DNA from 2 places in the Bacillus sp. SRI_025 genome. Region 1 is predicted to be linked to the other one. Evidence: riboswitches for the same ligand, from Rfam matches in the RefSeq annotation. Region 1 holds a riboswitch; the other holds the start of a gene.
What was found. A riboswitch is a leader RNA that binds a small molecule or an ion and turns the genes downstream of it on or off. The one in region 1 is predicted to bind glycine.

Region 1 (9,602 bases):
GTTGGCGGATGGTAGCCGAAATCAAGTAATCGTTTGGCAATATCCAGTGTCCGCACACCTAATTTTTTCTGACGTTTACCTGAAAGGACAAATTCATGCTTACAGTGACGATCAAACGGCAAATCATAATGAGCACTTAAGCGGCGCATCATATAGTTCGCATTTAACACGGCATTATCGGTTACAGCCTTTAAGCCGTCTGGCCCCATAGAGCGGATGTACGCATAGGCTCTGACGTTAATGCCAAAGTTGCCATAGAATGGCTTCACGCGCCCGATTGATTCCGGACGGTCATATTCAAAGTAAAAACGACCTTCCTTCTTTACAAGCACCGGCTTTGGCAAATACGGAATTAAATCTTTTTTAACGCCAACTGGACCTGAACCAGGACCTCCGCCTCCGTGTGGGCCTGTAAAGGTTTTATGAAGATTTAAGTGGACAACATCAAATCCCATATCTCCTGGTCTTGCTCTACTTAAAACCGCATTCAAGTTGGCTCCGTCATAATAAAGTTTACCGCCAGCTCCATGAACGATTTCAGCCATTTCTAAAATGTTTTCTTCAAAGAGGCCAAGTGTATTCGGGTTTGTAAGCATTAAAGCAGCTGTTTCTTCATTAACAACGCGGCGTAAATCTTCTAAATCAACAAGCCCGTTTTCATCAGATGCGACAGTAATGGTTTCAAATCCAGCGACTGTCGCAGATGCCGGGTTCGTTCCATGAGCAGAATCAGGCACAATGACTTTTGTACGCTGATGATCTCCTCTTGCTTCATGGTACGCACGGATCATCATGAGTCCCGTCCACTCGCCATGTGCTCCTGCCGCAGGCTGTAATGTCACAGCGTCCATCCCCGTAATTTCTTCAAGATGTTCACCTAGATCGTATAGTAATTCCAATGCACCTTGTACAGTGTCTGCCTCCTGTAGTGGATGGACCTGCGAGAAACCTGCAAGGCGTGCAACCTTTTCATTAATCTTTGGATTATATTTCATCGTACAAGAGCCAAGAGGATAAAATCCAGAATCGACCCCATGATTGCGTCTTGATAATGCTGTATAATGACGCATAATATCAAGCTCAGATACTTCAGGGAGCTCAGCATCCTCATCACGGATGTACGTCTTATCAAATAAAGACGGGATCTCCTGTTCAGGTACATCTAAATCAGGCAGGCTGTACCCAATTCTTCCTTCTTTAGATAATTCAAAAATAAGCGGCTGATCTTGTTTATTCATGGCGATCCCCCAATTCCTTGATAAACGTATCAATTTCTTCTTTTGTTCTCAGCTCTGTCACGGCTACAAGCATGTGCTGCTCAAGCTCTGGGTAGTCTAGCCCTAAGTCGTAGCCGCCGATGATTCCTTTTTCAAGCAATCGTTTATTGGCTTCTTTCACAGGCTCCTGTAACTTGATCACAAATTCATTAAAATGAGCCCCTTCTACATCCGCCTGCAGTCCATATTTTTCTGCCTGCGTCTTGGCATAATGGGCTTTTTGCACGTTTTGATAGGCGATGTCTTTTATGCCTGTTTTCCCTAGTGCCGTCATGGCAACAGAAGCAGCTAGCGCATTTAATGCTTGGTTCGAGCAAATATTTGACGTCGCTTTATCTCTTCGAATGTGCTGCTCACGCGCTTGAAGAGTCAGGACAAATCCACGAACACCATTTTCATCTTCTGTCTGCCCGACTAAACGACCTGGCACTTTTCTCATCAACTTTTTCGTCACAGCAAAATATCCGCAGTGAGGTCCGCCAAATGCCGCCGGGATACCGAACGGCTGCGCATCACCAACGACAATGTCTGCCCCAAGTTTACCAGGCGGCGTCAATAGCCCGAGTGCGAGGGGATTGCTAGAGACAATGAACAGGCTTTTTCCTTTATGTGCAATGGGTTCAATGTCTTTTAACGGCTCGACGACACCAAAAAAGTTTGGATATTGCACGAGAACTGCTGCTGTATCATCGCAGACGGCCTTTTCCAGTGCAGCTAAATCTGTCTGCCCTTTTTTCGCAGGCACTTCAACAACTTCAATGTTTTGTCCTTTGGCGTATGTTTTCAGCACCGCTCTTGATTCAGGGTGAACCGTTTCAGAAACCACCACTTTTTTCTTCTTTGTGTGTCCCGCAGCAAGCATTGCCGCTTCTGCTAGTGCCGTCCCGCCATCATACATTGAGGAATTGGCTAGATCCATACCAGTCAGCTCAGCAATCATTGTTTGAAATTCAAAGATCGCTTGCAATTCACCTTGTGAAATCTCCGGCTGATAAGGTGTATACGCTGTATAAAATTCAGAGCGTGAGATAACATGATCGACAATGACAGGCTGGTAATGATCATATACACCAGCACCAAGAAACGATGCATAGGAAACTGTATCCTTATTCTTTGCAGCTAGCCGGGATAATTCCCTGACAAGCGCTGTTTCAGATGCGGCTTCTTTGATGTTGTATGCTCCTTTGAATCTCACCTTCTCTGGGATATCTGAAAAAAGCTCATCAATCGACTGAACGCCGATGACATCCAGCATTTCTTTCTGATCTTGCTCTGTTTGCGGCAAATATCTGTGCTTCATCCTCTATTCCCCCTCGTTATTTGGTTCTTTTATAAAATGGTGTTGTGACGATTTTGGCTTTTAGACGCTTTTTGCGAACCTGTACTTCCACCTCTGCCCCAAGCTCCGCTTCTGAGGTTTCGATCAAAGCAAGCCCGACATTTTTCTTTAATGTTGGGGATTGAGTGCCCGTTGTGACAAACCCAACCTGCTTTTCTCCTGAAAAGACTGGATAATCTGTACGCGGAATCCCTTTTTCAATCATTTCAATGCCGACAAGCTTTCGCTTCAGTCCCTCTTCTTTTTGTTTTTTAAGTGCTGCTTTTCCGATAAAATCAGCTTCTTTATCCGTTTTGACAGCAAAACCAATTCCGCCTTCTAATGGAGAAATATCCTTTGTCAGCTCCTGGCCATAAAGCGGAAGCCTTGCTTCAAATCTCAAGGTATCACGTGCACCGAGTCCGCACGGTATTAATCCTTTTGGCTGCCCCGCTTCTAATAAAGCGGACCAAAGGTGGACCGCATCTTCTGACTGGCAGTAGATTTCAAAGCCATCTTCCCCTGTGTAACCTGTTCTAGAAACGAGCACTTCTTTATTTGCGACCTCAGCTTTTGATAAAAACGTAAAAGGTTTAAGCGATGTCACCTCTTCATCCGCCACCTCTTTGATGATGTCAGCAGCAAGAGGTCCTTGAAGCGCTAGCAAGGCGGTTTGATCAGATATATTTTTGATCAATACGTCATCCTTCTCTTGGTGCTTCAAAAGCCAATCCACGTCTTTATCGATATTTGATGCGTTGATGACAAGTAAATAGTGGTTCTTTTCTTTTTGGTAGACGAGCAGGTCATCTACCGTTCCGCCATCTTCATAACACATGGCTGTATATAGTGCCTTACCGTCTGTCAGCTTAGACACATCATTGGTTAATAACCTTTGTAAAAAAGGAAGGGCATCTTGACCTTTGACGTCCACCTCACCCATGTGAGACACATCAAAAAGCCCTGCTTTTGTTCGAACAGCTTCATGTTCTTCTTTAATGGAAGAAAATTGGACAGGTAATTCCCAGCCCCCGAAGTCAATGGTTTTTGCGCCAAACGTTTCATACGCATGAAAAAGCGGTGTTCGTTTCAACATCAATCGTTTCCCCCTTTTTTTAGTGCAAATGCAAGCTGAATTTTCAGAAAAAAATCACAGCAAAAAAGGACAGAGCGCTCCCTTTTATCAAAAAGAAGTCTCTGTCCTTGCACCTGAAAGTTTACAGCACAACATCATTGTGCGTTTTCCCCTTTGGTGGTTTGCTAAAACGATCAGCAAACACTCTCCAGAGTTGCGTCCGGTAAGAGTACTTTTGCCTGAGAGATTCACTGAATCATTCAGCTTGCTCCTTCGGCGCCTGCCAGTGCAAAATAACCGCCAAGTCTCTCCCCATACCATCATCCGCTCATATTTTTCACATTTATTGGACATACTATCAAAATGGGTGACTTATTTTCTAGATCACTTATCAACATCCTACCATTAGAAATGGATGGAGAGCAACAGAAAAATCATTAACATTTTTAAAATAACCTTTCGATATCGTTCGCTTTTATTCATATATCTAGTCTTTTAGAGACCTCTTAAAAAATGAAGCGTTTAAAAACAGAACAATTTATCAGATCCTACTAGAAAGGCAGGCGACCACATTGAATATTCAAACGATTTTTGATCAGGAATGGGCAAATGAATTTCAGCAGCGGCTTTCATCAGACGGCCCCTGGGCGAACTGGGATATGTATCGATTAGCGACGCAGGTTCAAAAAGTCACAGCCATTGATTCATTCGAGGGGCTGCAAGCTCCTGCGCACCTGCCTGCATTCACACCTTTACAGCACCAGCTCGAAGTAGCCAGAAGAGTCGTAGAAGAAATGAATGGGAAAGCCATTCTAGCAGATGAAGTGGGACTGGGTAAAACCGTAGAAGCAGGACTCATTATCAAAGAATACATGATTCGTGGACTTGCCAAAAAAATTCTTATTCTTGTCCCCGCCTCCCTTGTATCTCAGTGGGTACAGGAGCTGCGGACGAAATTTTATATTGATGCTGTTGAACAAAAAAAGAGCTATGTGTGGGAGCAGTGCGACGTTGTCGTTTCTTCCATTGACACAGCCAAAAGACAGCCGCATCGAGACACGATTTTATCGATTGCCTACGATATGGTCATTATCGATGAAGCACACAAACTGAAAAACAATAAAACGAAAAACTATGAATTTGTGAGAAACCTGAATAAGAAGTTCTGTCTGCTGCTGACAGCGACACCTATTCAAAACCGGATCGGAGAAATATTTAATCTCGTTTCCCTTCTGAAGCCGGGCCACCTAGGAAATGAACATCAATTTAAAGATATCTTTGCCAAAAAGGACTTGCAGCTTGAAGACCATGACCGATTAAAACAGCTCGTCAATAAAGTGATGATTCGAAACCGAAGACAAGACACAGGCATCGAGTGGACAAAACGACATGTCAAAACGATTTCCATTGATTTTTCTCCGACAGAACAAGCATTGTATGATGAAATCTGCAAGCTGAAAGAGAATCCGTCTTATACAAAGCATATGTTTTCCATTATGACCTTGGAACGAGAATGCTGTTCAAGCCGTGAGGCAGTTTATATGACGATTAAAAAAATGCAGGAAGAAGAAAAGCATATTCTCGGCTCTTCTGCTATAGCGCAAATCATGGAGAAAATCAATCAAGTGGAGCAAAACTCAAAGGCGCTTGAAGTGGTCAAACTCATTCAACAGTTAAATGAAAAAGTCATTATTTTCACCGAATACCGCGCAACACAAATTTATTTACAATGGTTTCTACAGCAAAATGGCATTAGCTCCGTGCCATTTCGTGGCGGCTTTAAGCGGGGTAAAAAAGATTGGATGAAAGATTTATTTAGAGAACGGGCGCAAGTGTTAATTGCTACAGAAGCTGGCGGCGAAGGGATCAACCTTCAGTTTTGTAATCAAATCATTAACTACGACCTCCCGTGGAACCCGATGCGTTTAGAACAGAGAATCGGACGTATCCACCGCCTTGGCCAAGAACGAGATGTCCACATTTACAATATGTCAACAAACGGAACAGTTGAAGAGCATATTTTAAAGCTTTTATATGAAAAAATTCAGCTGTTCGAAAACGTCATAGGCGATTTAGATGATATTTTAACGAGAATTGATATTGAAGAAGTCGAAACAGAGTTGCATCAAATTCTCTTCCAGCATGAATCTGATGGAGACATGAAAAAGAAATTAACCCAATTTGCTTCTCATTTAACTGAAGCACAAACACCACTTTTAGAAAAGAGACAGCAGGGCTCATAAAGGAGAGTTGATCAATGGAGCAGCATGACATTCACACCTTTCTTCTCCGTTTTTTCAAGGCGAATCAATGCAGCATATTAGAAGAAAGTGCAGGACATATGACCGTACAGCTGACAATCGAAATGGATAAATTGATTATGAACCGTCCTTTTTATTGGCACTGGCTTGAAAAAACTGGCGGTGTACCTGAACCGCGGCAATTGACTTTCATCACAGATCAAAAAAAAGCGGGTGATACGGTCAGTGGTGAATTCATCCATTTCGGCTCCCCCCGGTTATTTCAAATATTTGAGGCGGTCAAACAACAGGGCCGTTTTATCCGGCTTTATGAACGAGTCAGCCCGCTCACGAACAATCAAATCGCACTTGAGCCATGGCTTGGTCTCAATGTAAAAATTTCTTACCTTGCAGACCGGAAGAAGGATAAGCTTTTATCATTAGGACTCCATCTTATACGCGGAGAAGTCATTGAACAATTTCAAGAAAAGCTGGAAGCTCGTGAGCTGTCGTCTCAAATTCCCGATTATTGTTTTACGATGAGTACAATGATTAAGCCAGAAAGCGGAATCAAACGGCTCTACAGCCTTATGGAGCGTTATGCCCATGAGGAGCCGGACGACTGGGCAGTGCGAGCCGTTCAAAAATGGAAAGAAGACTCCGAACTTTTAAACCAATTTTATGAAGGGACTTCAGACACATCTGTAGAATATGAAATAGAAAGGCAAGCACTCAAAACTTTATACGAACCAAAAATCAGTCTTACGATTGAAAATGGCGGACTTTTTTACTTACAGCAAAAAAGAGGAGGTTGACCCATAGTCCCCTCCCCTTTTATGTGACTTACAATTTTCGATCAGTCTAAAGCTAAGTTTGTCTGTTTGTATTGGGCGGAAACATGACGCAAGCAAACTATGAGGTCTTACCACCTATGTCTTTCCATTTCATGCGTTAAGTGCCTGAAATACATGATTCAGTATTTTAGGAGGGTATTTGTATGGAAAAGAAAACGAACAAATTAGACAGTGAATGGGTTCAATTATTACGTGAAGCTCGCAAGGCAGGACTAACAGTTGAAGAAGTCCGTCATTTCCTCAAATCAAATGAAAAGTCCTCTGAGTCTCCCCCTCTGGTAAGAAGTCATTCTATCAAACCTTTCTGAATGTGCTATAATATCGAAAGGAAGGTGATGACATTGATTGGCCAGCGTATTAAACAATACCGCAATGAAAAAGGCTACTCACTATCAGAACTGGCCGAAAAGGCTGGGGTAGCGAAGTCTTATTTAAGCTCAATAGAAAGAAACTTGCAAACAAACCCCTCCATTCAATTTCTTGAAAAAGTCTCCGCTGTTCTGGACGTCTCGGTTCATACACTTTTAAACGAAAAAGATGAAACCGAATACGATGGTCAATTAGATAGTGAATGGGAAAAACTAGTTCGAGATGCAATGACATCAGGGGTTTCGAAAAAGCAATTTCGTGAATTTTTAGATTATCAAATCTGGAGAAAAAAGCAAGAAGAGGAGTAAAGCGCACGTTTTAGCGCATACTCCTCCAATTGCTATGCAGATCTTGATATCAGCCTAAAGACTGGCTTTATTTTTTATCTTCGCTGTGTGCTTTTTCGTTTTCTTTCACGTAGCCTTTTTCATCCGTATGCTTTTTTGGATTGATCGTTAAACCATTCCACTGAGTCGCTTCGAAGGAAAGATCAATTTGAATCGCATCGCCTTGGTATTTATTTTGGATATAGTGACCAGCTTTATCCTTCGTCTGGTCATTGATAAATTCAATGGTCATTTCCACTTTATCGTAATCAAACGGATTCTTTGGAATGCCGTCATACTCTGGAGCCACTGTTCCATCAACAGTTGCTACATTAATTTTCCCACTTTCATGTAAAAACTTCTCATCGACGGCATGACGAAGCTTTTCAAATGCGGTCTGATCCTGTTTTGACGTTAATTGATGCAAGTCAAGCAGGTTTGCATGGTCTAAAATAATGTTTTTCGGATAACCATTTCCACCTTCGGCTCCAACCGTCAGAACACTCACCTGAAACTGACTGAGAAATTCTTCAGCTGTATTCTTACCGCCATTCTTCGCGGAAGATCCATCTGTAAACTGGCTATAATCAAGACTCATCAGCACTTGGTTTATCGCTAGTGATCCCTTATTATCAAAATGAAATTCTTTCTTGATCCGATCACCAGGTTTTAAGTTCGAAAGGTTGATGGCGCCGGAGTTCTCTTTAGCAGATAAATCCAGCTCTCCTGTCGAGTAGACCGCATTTGCCTTTTCAAAATCATTAAACGCCGCCCATGTTCCCCCGCCGATTAATGCAAGACCTAAAGCCCCTGATAATACACCTAAACGAATTGATTTCTTCATTGCCATGAATAATAAACCCCCTAATATTTTGTTTTATTGAAACCTGATTAGGTTACAAACGATTTAAGCTTGTTCCTCTGACATATGTACATCAGCCGTGTGTCTACGGTGTTTCGCTGCGCCCACAAAATGAATGGTTGAATAAACAAGCAGCATGACACCCGGTATAATAAGGAGCAAAGCAGTTCCAGCTGATGTCCCTGCATACGAAAGAAGCTTTCCTGCATAAGGAATGTTCACTCCCATATACTGCGCAGTCACCTGATCCGCTTTTACCAGCGTGCCGTCCTGATACATATTATTGTCACCCTTCGTCTCAAACGCTTTATTTGCATCCTTTCCCTTCACCCCAACAATTCGGTGGGTCACAAAGGACTGATCCTGCTTTGTTTGGAACGTAATAATATCTCCTTTTTTGAGCGTCTCAGGTGAGGCGACCTGCTTTACAACAATCAGTGACCCAGCTGAAAATTCTGGTTCCATCGAACCTGATAATACTTGCTTCAATTGATAACCGAAAATCTGAGGTTCTCCTCCTGTTGTTCTTGATGACAACACGACAATAATTGAGGCTATCATCACCGTGAACACCACCACATAAAGAATACTTCCAGACATCTTCATCCATTTTTTCATGATCCCTTCTCCCCTTCGCCTATCATTTCTCGATTTAAAAGACAGCTCCATTTAGGACGCCTTTTCTTGACACTTTGAGAGCACCATCTGTTTAGACCAAAAGTACGCCTGATCAGATGCGCCAAATCCTTTAGAATAAAAGATTTTAAATGCATAGATTCCATTTGTTTTTGCTTTATCTGTCGTGACAGTCGCTGTTTCTTGCGACAATAGGGACTTTATGGAGCCCTTTTCAAGAATATGACCATCTTGTAATGGCTCCTGACCATTTCCCACTTTATGTAATTCCCACTTCCATTCAGAGTACGCAATAGGCTGTCCACTATTTTTTAGTGTCATGCTCAGCCTTTGAGGTGCGCAGACTGTTCCTTCGATCATCGTTTGATCGACAAGCTCCAATTGACTTCGATCCCATTTTTTAGGCTGACAATGCTGATCTGTCTGTTCAAAGTTTTCACATGTTTTCATTACAAAATTTTTGTGCTCGACATCGTTAAAAGAGGCATTCGTGGGTGTCATGAGGAAAGATGTCAACATCAAACAAATGGCACAAAAAAGGACAAAGAGCGACTGTTTCATTAATCCCTTCAACTCCTTGAACGGTTGTTCTTTAAAAAGAACGATTATATACAGTATAAGGAAATACCTATAAAACCCAAAACG
Region 2 (9,602 bases), on a different contig from region 1:
CCGTCGAGCTTGCCCCCAGGAAAACTAATATCACCCGGCTGTTTTCTCATGGTGAGCGATCGTACCTCAAATAATATATGCCATTCTCCATTTACTTGTACTAAAGGGATCAGGACTGCTGCTTTGAACGCTGTCTCTTCTCCAATGAACAACGGTTGTGATTGATGTAAGTCATTTTTTAATTGATCAATGAACACGGCCATCACCTGTTTTCTGTTTCTCTTTCCTTTAGCGTATCATGGTTCACCTTTTCAATAAAGATGATCTTTCTGACAATTATTTTTATCAATTTGACAACTTTACTTGTCAAATTGAATATAATGCTTTACAATCAAGGAAAGATTTCAATTAAAACTTGAGGTGACAGAATGAAAAATCGGTTAAAAGAGCTTCGTGCGCGTGATGGTTTAAACCAAACTGAGCTTGCGAAACGTGCAAAGGTCTCTCGTCAAACCATCAGCTTAATGGAACGTGATGAATTAATGCCGTCTCTCTTGCTCGCTGTTAAGCTTTCACGAATTTTTCAGGAACCCATTGAACGTATTTTTCTATTCGAGGAGGATGAACTATCATGAAAACTGTATACAAAATGCTCTTAGGTGCTCTCCTTGGCTTTCTCGGTGCTTACTGTCTGCTGGCAGCCGAATTTGAGATGACACTTATTGATATTGCATTTGAAGCGACTCTTGTTATCAGTGGAGTGACAATTTTATTGATTATTTATTGTTTTTCAGGGATTTCACGTATGAAAAAAAGAGTGTCTCTTTCGGTCTCTGGAGATGAGGAAGATGAACTGGAGGCAAAGCAATATCGGACCTTTACTGATTCGACATTAGCCAATACGGTGAGTACGATTTTGTCCATTATTGCCATCGGTATAACCATCGTCACCGAGCAGCCCCTCTGGTTGATTCTGGTCAATGCTGCTTTATTTATCGTCACCATTATCAGTTCTTATGTAGCGATATCCGTTCTTACACTTGTCTATCCTAATCGCAATCTGCCAAGTCCGTCCGACAAAGATTATAGTAAAAAGCTGCTCGCCATTTCAGACGAAGGGGAAAAGCATGTCATGCTTGGCGGACTGTTTCACACGTATCAAATGATGAATATTCTATTGACTAGTGCCATGTTTATTTTGATTGTGTATTCCCTTGGAGCCAATCACTCTCAACTGTTCTCGATCATGGTGATTGGAATTGTTTTGATCATTTTGAATGCAAATTATGTGTTGAAGATTAGAAATCGTTAAATGATAAAAAGCACAGCTCTGTCAAAAGGCTGTGCTTTTTCCGTCCGTTACGATGCACGGCGTTTCTTTCGTGTATAAATCAAAAATAAGAAACCAAACCATACCGGTGTCAATAGCAACGCAGGACGTGTTGCATCTGCGAAGAGCATGATCACGAGAATGGCTGCAAAGAGCGCAAGAACGCAAATATTCACAAAAGGTGTGAACGGTGCTTTAAAGGTAGATGCTGCATGCAGTTCAGGCCGTGTTTTTTTATATTTCAAATGACAAATTAAAATAATACTCCATACCCAAATGAAACAAATGGCACTGATCGTGGTAACAATCCCAAAGGCTTGTTCGGGAATCAGCTTGCTTAAAAGTGCACCGACCGATACTACAATCGTTGAAACAAATAGCGCATTACTCGGGACAGCGTGCTTGTTCAAACGTCCAAAGGAAGCTGGCCCCTGCTTTTGATGACTGAGATTATACAGAATACGGCTTGTCGAGAACATGCCGCTATTACAAGCTGATGCCGCAGACGTCAACACAACAAAATTGATAAGCCCCGCTGCTACTGGTATCCCAATGAGCCCAAAGGTTTTCACAAAAGGACTTTCTGATGCACTGAGCTCAGACCATGGGTTGATACATAGTAAAACAAAGATCGCACCCACATAGAAAAATAGAATTCTTAATGGAATCTTATTAATCGCAGAGGGAATGTTTTTTTGCGGATTAGCTGTTTCTGCTGCGGATACGCCAACCAGTTCAACTCCCACATACGCAAAAATCACCATCTGGAATGACAGCAAGAAGCCTGTGACACCATTCGGGAATAACCCGCCATGAGACCATAAATTCGTTACTGTCACCGGTCCGGCATCGGTTTGAAAACCAATGATTAAAAGAACAATTCCAACACCGATCAGTAATAGAATCGTAATCACTTTAATGAGTGCAAACCAAAATTCCATTTCTCCGAAAAGCTTCACCGTTAATAGATTCAATCCTAGTAAAATCAACAAACAAATGATAGCAGGAATCCATTGCGGGATATCAAACCAATACTGCACATACACTCCGACCGCAATGACATCCGCCATCGCTGTCATAATCCAGCAAAACCAATATGTCCACCCTGTCACAAAAGATGCCCACGGGCCGAGATAGTCCTCTGCAATATCGGTTAATGACTGATAGCCCGCCTTCGATAAAAGCAATTCTCCAAGTGCCCTCATGACAAAAAAGATGGCCATTCCGACAATTAAATAAGCAAAAATGATTGATGGACCTGCCAATTGAATGGCTTTTCCAGAGCCTAAAAACAGCCCTGTTCCAATGGTTCCGCCAATGGCAATCAATTGCACATGACGGTTTGATAAATCTCGTTTTAATTCTTGTTGTGCCAATGCTAACACCCTCCTACGACACGATCTTATACTGAAATAATGAACTCTTTAAAAAGTCCATAAAAAAAGAGATTGGATGCGCTCCAATCTCACGGTCATAAAAGAATAGCAAAATAGAGAAAAGTAATACACGGCATCATCCATGCATCACAAATACAATATTTCGTACTCTTCTGTCCTTTTGCCTGAGATTGTGAACCCTTCGGCGCCGCACATACATGCGGTCTCTCCAGAAGCTGCTCCTGCTATAGTGTGACCCACAGCAATCATAGCCTTCGTTATTTAATTAAAATGTTGCTATTTCTGAATAATTTTATATTTTACGCCTCAATCAGAAAGCTGTCAATGGTAATCTTTTATGATTTACGGTGATACCCATATGTCTTCACTTCATCAATCCCCCCTAATTCATGTATAATAAACCAAAAGATGTTCGGCTCGTCTGATGGAGAAATCCCTCTTGATCATGAACAAAGTTAGGCAATCCATTGAAGTTGGTGAAGATAAATGAAAAAAATGAACAAACAGCGTGTCACATTACAGGAAGTCGCCAAGCATGCCGGTGTCTCGACTTCAACGGCATCACTCGTTGTTCGAAATAATCCTAGAATTTCTGAAGCCACTCGAAACAAAGTGCTTCAATCCATGGAAGACTTAGGGTACGTATATGACCGCGTAGCTGCCAACATGCGGTCAAAAAGCTCAAATATCGTTGGTGTGATTGTCACAGATATTTCTAACACCTTTATTTCGGAATTTTTAATCGGCGTGCAAACCACGCTTGAATCACTAGGCTATACCGTTTTACTTGGTACAACCTTTGACAGTGTCGACAAACAGGAGCGGCTCATTTCCACCATGGTAGAGCACCGAGTGGGCGGAATTATTTTAAACCCAGCTTCGAAAAGCTCTGCTCGAACCGTCAAACAATTAAATCAAATTCGCACCCCAAAAGTACTTGCAAATCGTGAGTTATCAGATGTGCAATGTGATTATGTCGGTGTTGATTATGAACAAGGCACTTGGATGGCCATTCATCATCTTCTTCAGAAGGGGCATCGACGTATCGCCTTCTTAGGCGGCATCAAGACCTCATCGACTTGGATTGAGCGGATGAAAGGTTTCAAAAGAGCTCATGACGATGAAAACCTGACGATTGATGATTCCCTTATTATTGATATCGTACCTACTCGTGAAGGCGGGAAAGAAGCACTCGCTCAAGTGATGGATCAACCCGAGCCTCCTACCGCTATTTTTTGTTTTAGTGACTTAGTTGCATTTGGAGTCATGCAAGCACTGTCAGCACGGGGCATCCAGCCAGGTGAAGATATTGATGTGGTTGGATTCGATAATGTTCCTGAAGCGGAGATGTACCATCCGCCGCTCACCACTGTTTCTTCATTCCCCCGATCCATCGGGGCAAAAGCAGCGAACCTTTTATATCATAAAATGAACGATCAGGATGAAGAGCTGCAGAGATTGATTTTAAAGCCTCAACTTCATATTAGAGAAACCTCTCCATCATGATGAAAAGAGAATTGTGTGCAGCAATTCTCTTTTTTTATTGAACAAGTCAACTATTTCTTTGTTTCATTTTTCTTTTTTTAAATCACAAAGTCATAAACTTGACACATTTAAAATGCAGGAGTATATTTATTTCGTTGCTTCTTTTAGTATATCGTTATACCTATTTAGTCCTATCGTTATTTCTATCAAAAAACAGTTAAAAGTGATTTTTTATGATTCTGATCAAATCATGAAGTTTCACTTCCTAATCAAGGCTGTTATTATTTTTTACATTTTAGTAGAACGATGTACTTGATTGAAGAACAGATGAATATTCATTATTTTTTCATCAATAAGGGGTGTTGTGATGGGCTTCATATTATTCATTTTGAAGGAAACAATAACAAAGGGTATACAACGAATTTGACCTTAAAGGGGTTTCAAATATAGGAGTGGGAACATGAAAAATCCTTATATTAAATCGTCACTTGGCATGTATTTAAACTACTTCATGCTTGGCATGATCAATATTATTGTAGCTTCCAACATGGACAGCTTATCTGAACGCTACCATGTAGATATTCCGAAAATCAGCTTGCTTGTATCGGCGATCGGAATTGGTAAACTCATTGCTCTCTTTTTCTCAGGTCGGTTAGCCGATAGCTGGGGACGTAAGCCTGTCATTATTACAGGAAATTTTCTTTACTTATTATTCTTAATCGGTATTCCAACGACAACGAGTTATACACTGGCATTTATCTTTGCGATTTCAGCAGGTATTGCCAACTCACTGCTTGATTCAGGAACCTACCCTGCTTTGACAGAGTCATTTCCGAAAAAGGCAAGTTCGGCTTCTGTTTTAGTAAAAGCGTCTGTATCCATTGGGGCGACTGTTCTTCCATTTATCTTGGCGTACCTAGTGGCACATGACATCTTCTGGGGCTGGGCGTTCTTTGGACTAGGGCTTCTTTATTTACTTGTAGGAATTTACTTAATCTTTATGCCATTCCCGAACCATAAGCAAGTTTCTTCACAAGCTGCTCTTCCAGTACAAGACCAGCTGAAGGAAGAACCAAAAATGCTTGGCGAAGGCTTAGCTGTTGTACTTATGGGATTCACGTCGACTGCATTGTTTGTCGTATGGCAGACATGGCTTCCACAGCTCGGGTTAAAATTAATCGGACTTGGTACAGAACAAGCTACACAGCTTCTATCTTATTTTAGTATTGGAGCACTCGTATCTGTTCTCTTGCTTTCGATCGTCTTAGATAAATTCATTTCACCGATTATGGTGGCAATCATTTATCCAATTGGGGCGTTCCTTGCAATGCTTTCACTTTTCCAAATCGAAACGTACAGCATTGTCATTGTCAGCACCTTCTTCTTAGGGCTATTTACAGCAGGAATCTTCCAGCTTGCGATGAGTATCATGATGAAATTGTTCCCGACAAACAAAGCAACGGCTTCATCCTATGTCAACATTGCGGCAAGCTCAGCGTTTATTCTCGTGCCGCTCATTACAAGTGGGCTGGTCAGCACGTACGATATTAAAATGACGTTATTCTTCGATATGATCATTGCGGTTATTAGCGTATTACTAGCGGTCTTTGTTCTTGGACGCATGAAAAAATTATTTAGATAACTAAAGGAGATGTCAATCATGACAAACATACATGAACGAAATATTGATGGAAAAACAAAATTAGTCGGTCTTCTTGCTACACCAATCGGACACAGCCTTTCACCACGTATGCATAACCTTGGCTATACACTAACAGGTATCAACTATGCTTACCTCGCATTTGAAGTAGGGAATGATGAACTAGAAGCAGCCGTAAACGGTATGAAAGCAATGGGTGCAGCTGGATTTAACGTCTCTATGCCGAACAAAATGAAAGTACTAGATTACTTAGACGAACTAGATGATTCTGCAAGATATACACGTGCAAGTAACACTGTAGTAAACAAAGATGGTAAGCTCATCGGCTACAACACAGATGGTCTTGGATATGTGAGAAACTTGATTGAGCATGGCGTTGAATTAGCCGGCAAAAAAGTCACACTTGTTGGCTCTGGCGGCGCGGCAACTCCGATTGCGATTCAGCTTGCACAGTCCGGCATTCGTGAAATTAGTATTTTTGCTCGTAATGACCAATACTTCGTTCAAGCAGAAGAAAATGTAAATTACATCAACAACGAAATGAAATCTTTCGGTGTCAAAGCAAACATTTTCCCACTTGAAGACAAAGACGCGTTCCGTCGTGAAGTAGCAGAAAGTGCGATCCTGGCAAACGGGACAAGCCTTGGCATGAAACCACTAGATCAGCTCAGCATTATCGATGATACACTTGATGTACTTCGTAAAGATTTGATCGTGACAGATGTCGTATACAACCCGCAAAAAACAAAGCTTCTTGCACAAGCACAGGAAGCTGGCGCCAAAACGATTAACGGTCTTGGAATGATGTTATGGCAAGGTGCACTTGCTTACAAACTCTTTACTGGTGAAGATATGCCAGTTGATCAAGTAAAACAAATCCTTTTTGAAAATGACCGTTTCTAAAACAAAAGAAAGACGACTTCCTAAGCGGAGGTCGTCTTTTTTTAATCATGTACCATAACTTGACGGTAGCGATACAGGATATACAGTGCGCCGATAATGGCTGCAACAGCCACCACTGCATCGAACATAAAGATTTGTAAAATGGACGCGTGACTCTGAATTAACCCTGTTACGACCGGGATGACGATAGCCGACACGCCGCCCGCTGTGGAGATAATCCCAGTCATCGTCCCTTTGTTTTTCCAGAAGAATTCAGCCATCACAGTTAACGTTAGCTGAAAAACTCCTGCTGTTGAAAACCCTAATACAAAAGCATTGACGGTTCCTATCACTGGGGATTTCACGACCAAGAGCACACAAATAGAAACAAGTGTAATGATTGGATAGATCAACAGCACAGTGACCGGACGGACAAAACGGCGCAACAGAAACGCAAGCATCACAACAGACAGCAGCCCGCCCATGCTATAGTAACTGAGCAGTTTCACAGCACTGCCCGATGCCATCCCCAAGATGGCCTCACCGTACGTAGGAAGCCAAATTTGCGGCAGCGCATACAGCCCATTTGATGTAAAGCTGATTAAAATGAGTGCGATCCCTTCCCTCCAAAATGTAGGCTCTGTCGAGAAGCGCGGAAGTCCATCATGCTCCGTTACCTGGACTTGCTCCACCTTGCGATGATTCGGAAATGGCAAGGTCCACAGCATCAAGACATTCACAAGATAGATCAGAGCAGGAACAAAAAATGAAATTCCATAAAACAAATCATGCTCTGCTAAAAAGTAAATCGCCAGTGGCAAAATGGTTGCCCCAATGGAGATAAAGGCCTTCACCATCACATTCGCAGATCCCGAGTTTTGCGGAAAAGCCTCCATTAACGCAGGATACGTTCCTGCATCCATTGCCGAATTCGCGACCCCTGCCAAAATCGCAAACGCAAACGCGATTTGATAATTCGGAGACAATGGGATTCCAATGAGGAACACCGCCATCAGCACACCAGAAACCAAAATGACCGGCTTCCGCCCAAAACGATCTGACAGTACGCCTGATAAACCATACGTGAGCACCCTGCCAATGCCAAGCGCCGAAATCATATAACTAATTCCCGCACTATTGGTATCTAATTGTTTGATTAAAAATGGCATATTTGAAGCCAAAATAATATTGACCATACCTAATAAAAAGTAATTAATATACAGACTAGAAGCCGTTCTCACATACGGATTCCTCATCCTGACACACCCCTCAACACCATCGCAATGAAGTGACAAATAATGGTTACGCTTACAAGATCTCATATGTGAGGAAGAACAGCTTTGCAGCCTTCACGTTCATACATCTCATCATGTCATGCAGCTCACAGCTTACACGCCCTTCATGTATCAAGCATTTCTTCAATTTTTCACTGCTCTTATTTTATATGAATGAGAAAGGTAAAGATAGTGAATTGCTTAAATTTGAGGGGAATTCATCGATCAAGCGTATGACACCATCGATAGAAAAAAGGAGTGGTTAGCTGCCACTCCTTAACTGATGTCTCATTTCTGTTCATCGTTCATTTTCAACCCATTTTGACGAATGACTTCTTGATACCAGTAAAAGCTTTTTTTAGGTGTTCGATTTAACGTTCCGTTTCCATCGTTATCTTGATCAACATGGATAAACCCATATCGCTTTTCCATTTCAGATGACGAGTAACTAATTAAATCAAGAATTCCCCAGCTGGTGTAACCTATTAATTCGACTCCATCCTCAATGGCTTCCAGCATCTGCTGGAAATGCTGCTCATGATAGCTAATCCGATAATCATCATTTATCTTTCCATCTTCCACCTTGTCGTATGCACCTAATCCATTCTCAACTATAAATAGTGGTAGTTGATAGCGATCGTATAAGTCATTTAAAGAGATACGAATTCCAATCGGGTCGATCTGCCAGCCCCATTCACTCACTTCTAAATATGGGTTTTTCACTCCACCTATTGTATTGCCGCTGACAGTTTCCATGCCTTCACTATTTTCAGTAGCAACCAAGGAATTGTAGTAACTGAATGAAATAAAATCAACAGTATGCACCTTTAATAATTCGTCATCTCCCAGCTGTTTCTCAATGTGAATGTTTTTTTCTTTAAACAGTCGATTGATAAAACGCGGATACTCACCACGCACCTGTACATCTGTAAAAAACATATTGAACTGATTGTTCTTTGATGCCTTCAGAACATCCTTTGGATTACAAGAATACGGATATGTTGTTAATTTCGTCAGCATACACCCTATTTTTGCCCCTGGGATCATTTCATGACAATATTTAACGGCCAAAGCACTTGCAACAAATTGATGATGCAATGCTTGATAAACTGCCTGTTCTACATTGTCAAAGCGCTCTGAAACGATTCCACCACTTGTAAATGGATGTCGGACAATACTATCAATTTCATTGAAAGTCAGCCAATACTTGACTTTATCTTTATATCGATCAAATACAACTCGACTAAATTTCACAAAGAAATCAACGACAATGCGATGAGACCATCCTCCATATTGATTCACTAAGTATAGCGGCATTTCATAATGAGATAACGTAACGAGTGGTTCAATATCATGCTTTTTCATCTCATCGAATAGGCGGTCGTAAAATAATAATCCCGCTTCATTTGGCTCTTCTTCATCACCGTTTGGAAAAATACGTGTCCATGCAATCGAGACACGTAACGTCTTCAATCCCATTTCTTTGAACAGCGCCATATCTTCAGGATAACGATGATAAAAGTCTACACCTCTTCGTTTCGGATAACCTTCAGTGGTATCTGCACGCATCGCTTGCTGAATTTGTTCTTCATCCACTTTGTTGTGCTTTTTATAATCAGACTTACTGAGACCTT

Region 2: linked by a shared signal. The riboswitch ahead of AC20OE_RS04215 (amino acid permease) and the one ahead of gcvT (glycine cleavage system aminomethyltransferase GcvT) in region 1 are both predicted to bind glycine.

What each region holds. Positions count from the first base shown of each region.
Region 1 is NZ_JBYEGB010000002.1:531,309-540,910, reverse strand. Features, by position in the region: gene gcvPB (aminomethyl-transferring glycine dehydrogenase subunit GcvPB) at 1-1,238, opposite strand, end outside; gene gcvPA (aminomethyl-transferring glycine dehydrogenase subunit GcvPA) at 1,231-2,577, opposite strand; gene gcvT (glycine cleavage system aminomethyltransferase GcvT) at 2,594-3,691, opposite strand; glycine riboswitch at 3,791-3,884, opposite strand; glycine riboswitch at 3,888-3,994, opposite strand; gene AC20OE_RS07710 (DEAD/DEAH box helicase) at 4,243-5,913, shown strand; gene AC20OE_RS07705 (YqhG family protein) at 5,928-6,725, shown strand; gene AC20OE_RS07700 (anti-repressor SinI family protein) at 6,908-7,072, shown strand; gene sinR (transcriptional regulator SinR) at 7,106-7,441, shown strand; gene tasA (biofilm matrix protein TasA) at 7,509-8,309, opposite strand; gene sipW (signal peptidase I SipW) at 8,367-8,939, opposite strand; gene tapA (amyloid fiber anchoring/assembly protein TapA) at 8,991-9,518, opposite strand.
Region 2 is NZ_JBYEGB010000001.1:824,842-834,443, forward strand. Features, by position in the region: gene AC20OE_RS04200 (NUDIX hydrolase) at 1-197, opposite strand, end outside; gene AC20OE_RS04205 (helix-turn-helix transcriptional regulator) at 369-575, shown strand; gene AC20OE_RS04210 (DUF3169 family protein) at 572-1,252, shown strand; gene AC20OE_RS04215 (amino acid permease) at 1,300-2,646, opposite strand; glycine riboswitch at 2,810-2,889, opposite strand; gene AC20OE_RS04220 (LacI family DNA-binding transcriptional regulator) at 3,154-4,173, shown strand; gene AC20OE_RS04225 (MFS transporter) at 4,613-5,794, shown strand; gene AC20OE_RS04230 (shikimate dehydrogenase) at 5,813-6,715, shown strand; gene AC20OE_RS04235 (MFS transporter) at 6,757-7,950, opposite strand; gene AC20OE_RS04240 (glycoside hydrolase family 1 protein) at 8,257-9,602, opposite strand, start outside.